DNA from 2 places in the Lujinxingia litoralis genome. Region 2 is predicted to be linked to the other one. Evidence: riboswitches for the same ligand, from Rfam matches in the RefSeq annotation. Region 2 holds a riboswitch; the other holds the start of a gene.
The links. Region 2 has a riboswitch for cobalamin ahead of DL240_RS11800 (hypothetical protein). Riboswitches for the same ligand answer to the same signal wherever they lie in the genome.
Positions count from the first base shown of each region.

Region 1: it holds a riboswitch for cobalamin, as region 2 does, so the genes downstream of both, DL240_RS15480 (TonB-dependent receptor plug domain-containing protein) here and DL240_RS11800 (hypothetical protein) in region 2, are expected to answer to the same signal.

Region 1 is NZ_QHKO01000008.1:86,451-89,733, reverse strand. It holds gene DL240_RS15480 (TonB-dependent receptor plug domain-containing protein) at 1-1,650, opposite strand, end outside; cobalamin riboswitch at 1,714-1,891, opposite strand; gene DL240_RS15475 (metal ABC transporter substrate-binding protein) at 2,069-3,010, shown strand; gene DL240_RS15470 (metal ABC transporter ATP-binding protein) at 3,058-3,283, shown strand, end outside.
Region 2 is NZ_QHKO01000005.1:48,977-52,259, reverse strand. It holds gene thrS (threonine--tRNA ligase) at 1-45, shown strand, start outside; gene DL240_RS11805 (cell surface protein) at 190-870, opposite strand; gene DL240_RS11800 (hypothetical protein) at 867-1,340, opposite strand; cobalamin riboswitch at 1,508-1,714, opposite strand; RNA gene ffs (signal recognition particle sRNA small type) at 1,812-1,902, opposite strand; tRNA gene DL240_RS11790 (tRNA-Ser) at 1,966-2,053, opposite strand; tRNA gene DL240_RS11785 (tRNA-Ser) at 2,089-2,175, opposite strand; gene tadA (tRNA adenosine(34) deaminase TadA) at 2,180-2,716, opposite strand; tRNA gene DL240_RS11775 (tRNA-Arg) at 2,751-2,824, opposite strand; tRNA gene DL240_RS11770 (tRNA-Ser) at 2,950-3,038, opposite strand; tRNA gene DL240_RS11765 (tRNA-Ser) at 3,097-3,179, opposite strand.

The DNA.
Region 1 (3,283 bases), on a different contig from region 2:
GGCCTGGTAGACATAGGCCGACACCGGCAGAAACAAGATCATCTCGTCGATCTCGTTTCGAAAATACGTCGCGCCCAGCTCCAGGGCCTGCGGGCCCGTGGCGGTGCCCGGACTCAGGCGCAGGCGCAGGCCGGCATCCATCGCCCAGGCCCGCTCCGGCTCCAGATCGGGATTGCCCCGCACCGCCTCGGTCGTGAGAAAACGCTCATCGAAATCGGCCGCGCGGAAGGTGCGGGCCAGGTTGGCCCGCACCTCCAGACGCCGATGCACCCTCCCGATAACCCCCAGCGCGGGCGTCAACGGCGCGTACACCCGGGGCTCAAACGCGGCCTCCGTCGACACCTCGCGCAAAAGCTCCATCCGCAACGCCCCGACCAGGCTGAGCCGCTCGTCGGCCAGCAACCACTCATCGGAGAGCGCCAACGCCGCGCTCAGGCGCTCGGCGCCCAGCGACGCCGCGCCCTCGGCGGCCCGGTAGCGTTCCGCCCCCGCCGCGGCCGAAAGCCCGGCTATATGCCGACCGGCAAAAAGACGGCCCTCCAGGCTGGCCGCCAGCGTCTGATGGCGAGAGCTCGATGCCACGGGCTCCAGGCTCATATGCCCGCGGGGGTTCTCGTAGGCCCAGCGGCGATCCTGCAAACCCACATCGGCATGCACCTGCCAGCCCACCGCATGGCCCCCCTGCGTCTCCCAGCGCAGATTCGCCAGCCGACGATCATCCTCGACCCGCGCCTGCTCAAAGGCCCGCTGAAACTCCGAAGGTCCGGGGCTCCCGCCCTCGCCATCTTCGACCATCGCGGTCAGATGAAGCGCGCCCTCCCCCACCTTCAGGCGCGCGCTGCCCCCGCCGCTGAAACGTTGATGATCATTGTTCAAACGCCCCTGTTCAACGCCCTGATGATCCACAAAACCAAAGTCGCCCCGGGCCCGACGCACCCCGGCATGCAGCCGGAGCCCTCCCCGGGCATTAGCCGCGCTCACCGCCGCCTGGGCCCCCGCGCTCCCGAAGCTCCCCGCGCTCAACCGAAGCTCACCGGCCACCCCCGAGGCCGGCGCCCGCGGGTTCAGCTGCACCGAGCCGGTGAGCGCCCCGGCCCCGTGCACCACCGCCGCGCCCCCGCGAAAGACATCGGCCGAGGCCAGCCCCGCCACCCCGAACTGACCCACGTCAAACCCCAGCCCCGCCGGCGTACTCAGACGCAGCCCCCCCAGATACACCACCAGCTGACGGGGGCTGCCGCCGCGAATCGCCACGTAGGCCGGCTGCCCGGGACTCGACGAACGCGAGAGCTGCACCCCCTCCACCTGCTCCAGAACCTCCCCCAGAGACGGCGGCTGCGCACAACAGGACTCGGTCTGCACCCGGGTCACAAACCCCGAAGGGTGACGCGCATCATCGCGCGCCGAACGCTCCCGACTCACCGTACGCGCGCGCAGGGTGCTCGCCAGACCATCCTCCGAAGCGGCTGAATTTACAGCACTTTCCGACACCCCTTCAGGCGCATCTTCGGAATCATCAACCGAAACAGGCTCCCTCACAGCCTGCGCACGCACATCCGGCGCAAACGCACAGAGGCCCGCACCCAGTGCCAGAGCACCTAGCGCAGACTCCACCCACCCGGGCTTTTTCCACCGTGATACCGTCCACATGCAGCGCTCTTTGTCGCGAAGAGGTCAGCTGGTTGCCGGGCAAGCTCCCGGCGACTTCGGCTCAGGTATCCTGACTCGCAGCTCGCAACGATCCAGGGCTCCTGCCCTCCTCGTCCTCGTCACCGACCGCCTTCCCATCCCCCGCACACCCGACAAAAGCGCGCAAAAGGAACAGTGGCATCTGGCCGTCGACTCGCTGCACACAGTGGCGCGACCGTCCCGGATTTACACCGGGTTCCCTGAAGCAAGGCGCGCAAACGCACCTCGGGCGGACTATCGCAGTCGGCTGCCGCAGAAGTCAATCGACCCGACCCGCCACTTGTTGCAATACATTTGCATTCATAAAGGTTCAGCGTTAGGGTCCCGCCGCCGGCGTCCTCCGGCCTCTTAAAGCAGCGCCCTCACCCCTGGAGCAACCATGACCTTGTCCTCTCTCTCTCCTCGCCAGTCGCTGGCCTGGCCCCTGGCCCTGCTGACGGCTCTGATCACGCTGCTGGCCGCCGGTCCGGCCACCGCCGAGCTCCGGGTGGTGGCCACTACCGCCGATCTGGGCGCCATCGCCTCGGAGATCGTCGGTGACCAGGGCAAGGTCGACATCCTCGCCAGGCCCGGAGACGACCCCCACTTTATCGATCCTCGCCCCAGCTTCGTCCCCCTGCTCAACCGCGCCGATGTGCTGGTGCTGGTGGGCATGGATCTGGAAGTGGGCTGGCTCCCCACGCTGATCACCGGCGCTCGTAACCCGAAGATTCACCCGGGCCAATCCGGCCACTTTGACGCCTCTCACCACATCGTGGCCGCCGACCTGCCCCGGGGCCCGGTCGACCGCACGATGGGCGATGTGCACCCGGGCGGAAACCCCCACTACACCACCGACCCTCGCCAGGGCGCCCGCGTCGCGCTGGCGCTGGGCCGCCACCTGGCCGAACTCGACCCGCCCCACGCCGACGCCTACCTGGAACGCTCCCGCCACCTGGCCCGCGAAGCCATCCGCCTGGCCCAGCGCTTTGAGATGCGCTTTGGCCAGCTCCCCCAGGCCCGGCGTCAGGTCGTGACCTACCACAAATCCTGGAGCTATGTGGCCGGCTGGCTGGGCCTGAGCGATGTGATGCAGATCGAACCCAAGCCCGGCGTCCCGCCCAACCCGCGTCACGTCGCTCTTTTGGTCGACACCATCCAAAAACGTCAGATCCCGGCGATCATCCAGCTCGACTACTACCCCACGACCACCGCCGCACTGCTCAGCGAACGCACCGGTGCCACCCTGCTCCAACTCCCCGCCCAGACCCGGCCCGGCCAGAGCTACGTGGCGCACCTCGAAGAACTCGCCACTCGCCTCTATGAGACCCTCTCCCCCTGAGAGAACGCCCGGGCGTCACCGCCCGCCAACCTCGCTGCGGAACCCCCATGAGCGCTGATTCCAGGCTTCGCCCCAACTTTGAGCAGCCCTCCCCGGCCGATCACGCGCCGATCCCCCCCTGTTTGCCCCGGGATCACCCCTCGCGCCAACCCACGCTCTTAAAAGTCCAGAACCTGGCGTGCGGCTACCACGGTCGCACGCTGCTGGGGCCCCTGGACTTCCATCTTCATCAGGGCACCTTCATGCTCATCGAAGGGCCCAACGGTGTGGGCA
Region 2 (3,283 bases):
GAAGATGCCCCCAGCGGCGAAGACATGGCCGAGCGCGGCTACTAAGCAAGCGCGCTCGCCAGGCGAGTTCAGAACGATCGAAGCTGCATAAAAAAGCCGCGCTCCCCAAAAGGGGAGCGCGGCTTTTTTATGCCCTCAAGCAGCGAGCGGCAACGCGGCGCGTGCACGCTCGCTGATCGGCGGGCTTAGTTACTCGACGTGCAGAATCCCCACCGCATCCAGATCAAAGCCCTGGCTCGGCGAAGCTCCCACGCCCCAGAGATCGCGAATGCGCACGAAGCGAGCTCGGCTCAGGCCGACCTCGGCCAGATCAAAGGCGTCGCCGCCGGTGATCGCCACCGAGAGTTCAGGATGCTCCAGCGCCTCGTAGGCCAGCGTGGGCCTCCAGCCGGCGCAACCAACGTAGGGCGGCGCGTCATCCGGCGAGGCCACACACTCAAAGGTATGCCAGGCCTCCCCGTCTTCGCTGACCGCGATCTCCCCGAGTTCCGCAAACACCTGGTCCGGATCGCCATCGGCGTAAAAGGGGTTCTCAAACACCACGAAATCCGCCCCTTCGCCATCCACAATGACCCGGTCGCCAAAGCCCAGCACGATCTCTCCACCGGCGCCCAGACTCAGCACATCCAGCGAGGCCGAGGTCGTGCCCTTTCCCTGCGGCGGACCAAGCACCACGTCGGGGAGGTTCCCCTCGCCAAAACCTGCCCCTTCCCCCGGCGTAAAACTCACCACCTCCGAGGCGTAGGGCAGCCCCGCCCACCAGGGGCCCGGTTCGGCTGTGTCATCGACCTCCCCGCAGCCCAGCGCCCCCCCCGGGGCGGCGGCAAGCAGCGTCACCACTGCCAGGCGCTTCCAGCGTGCGGCGATCATTTGCGGGTCATCTTCGTCCAGGCGAACCCACCGCAGCCGCCGTTCTCCGGATCGCTGGCGTCGGCATCGGCGCTGCGATCGATCGCGCGGGCGTCTTCCACCGTCTCCAGATCAAAGGCGACCATGCAGTAGTAGAAGCTGTCGTCGACCACCGGCGTCCACACCACCACGTTGTAGCGGTCCGCCCCAAACTCCGCGTCGGAGGTGTTCTGGGTAATGGCGAAATCCGCCTCGTTATCATACTCGGTCAACAGCATCATCCCCCAGGTCTCTTCGGTGATGGTCTCGTCGTAGCCGAAGTTCGTGGCCCACTCCCCGGCCACCTCAATGCCCTGGTCCTGGTTGTCATTCTGCTCGCACTCGGCCCCTTCACACTCCACCGGCGCGTCGGTCTCACCACAGGCCGCCAGACACAGGCCACCGGCCAGCATCAGCGCCATCAAACCCACCCGATTTTTCAGCGTCGTCATCTCAATCTCCTTACCTGTCCGGGCGGAGATCGAGGGGCGGCAGCGGGACAACCCCGCACACGAGCGGCAAACACACCTGGCAGGTTCATCCTGCGGCCGCACGCATGAGCCGGCGCACTCGCGCCCGGGCTGCTGCGTTCCTCTCGCCACCGACCCGAAGCGATTGGGGGTACACCGTCGACGCAGCAATATCCTGGCTCTCGGATCACCTTCGCCCGTCCCCTTCCCGACGTTTGAAACACGCCAGTGGGTTACGACAGGTTCATCACCGATGACAGTTGCGGGGGCAGCGCTGGACTTTCACCAACTTCCTGCCGCGTCAATCCTGCCCGCGTGCTAGCACCGCCCGGGCATCCGGGTCAACGCAGATTGAACGCACCGGGCCCGAGCAAAAAAAAGCCCCGCAACGCTTAATGAAGCGTCGCGGGGCTCATGTTCATCACTCCACGTCGGGGTGGAGTTCTCTTCGACCCTCAAGCGGCCAGCGCACACTCTGTACCTGGTCCGCTGCTTCCTCCCGGACCTGACGGGGTGCCAGGCCAGCAGTCGCACTGGCCGCTCAGGGGTCGAACATCCCCACCCTAAGGGGGGATGGGGTGAGCCGTCAACAGCCCACCTCGAAGAGCGGAGAGAGAGGGATTCGAACCCTCGATACGCTATAAACGTATACACGCTTTCCAAGCGTGCGCCTTCAACCACTCGGCCACCTCTCCAACAGATCCATTTTCATGGTCTGATACTACAAAAACGGAGGGGGTGGGATTCGAACCCACGGTACCCGTGAAGGTACACTTGATTTCGAATCAAGCGCCTTCGACCACTCGGCCACCCCTCCGCACTTAAGATGCATCCTCGTTGGAGGAGTCATCCTGACTTGCTGACGCTTTACGCTTCTCACGAATACTGCGGAAAAATTCGCTTAAAACCCGTCCACTTGCTGCCGAAAGGACACCTTCTTTCACCTCGATACTATGATTTAATCGAGGATCTTCTCCCATGGCAAAAAGCGAACGCATCGCGCCGGCTTTTGGATCTCGTGCACCAAAAACAACCCGCCCTACTCGCGCGTTTACCAACATACCCGCGCACATGGGACAGGGTTCCAGGGTCACGTAGACCGTACATTCCTGGAGTCTCCAGCTACCCAACACTTGCGCCGCGCGTCGAACCGCAATCAGTTCGGCGTGGGCTGTCGGGTCTTGCCAGGTTTCTCGCCGGTTAAACCCGCGAGCGATGATTTCACCCTCGTATACGACCACAGCTCCGACAGGGACTTCGCCCTCTGCCTTAGCTTTTTCGGCCTCTTCGAGAGCCTGCATCATAAAGATGTTGTCGATGTTTTTTCGAGACACTTTTAAACCTGACTCCAAAAACAAAGAAACGCTCTTAATTCATTAAGAGCGTTTCTAGCGCACCTGGAAGGGTTCGAACCTCCAACCTATGGTTCCGTAGACCATTGCTCTATCCAGTTGAGCTACAGGTGCGTGCTATGTGCTTGCTGCGTTGTTTGCCGTTCTCCCGTCCGGCGTGCCATTTTATTAGCACCGCCGTTTTGGTTTTGCAAGCACTTTTTCGACTTTTTTTTCAGTTTCTTTTTTCAGTCGAAAAGCGGAGAGGGAGGGATTCGAACCCTCGATACGGTTTAAGCCATATACTCCCTTAGCAGGGGAGCGCCTTCAGCCACTCGGCCACCTCTCCGTACACGTTCTTATTCACTTTTCAAACACCATCCTGCAAGCAGGAATTTACTTTTGAGCGGAGGAGGTGGGATTCGAACCCACGAAGCTTGCGCTTGCCGGTTTTCAAGACCGGTGCCTTCAACCGCTCGGCCACTCCTCCAGGAGCCGCCTCCCTGTTCGACTTCGCCGCGCCAGGGAATCGGGAGAATACTCGGCACGAAGTTTCCGTCAAGACACTTTTCCTAAAAAAGTTCATTTTTCACG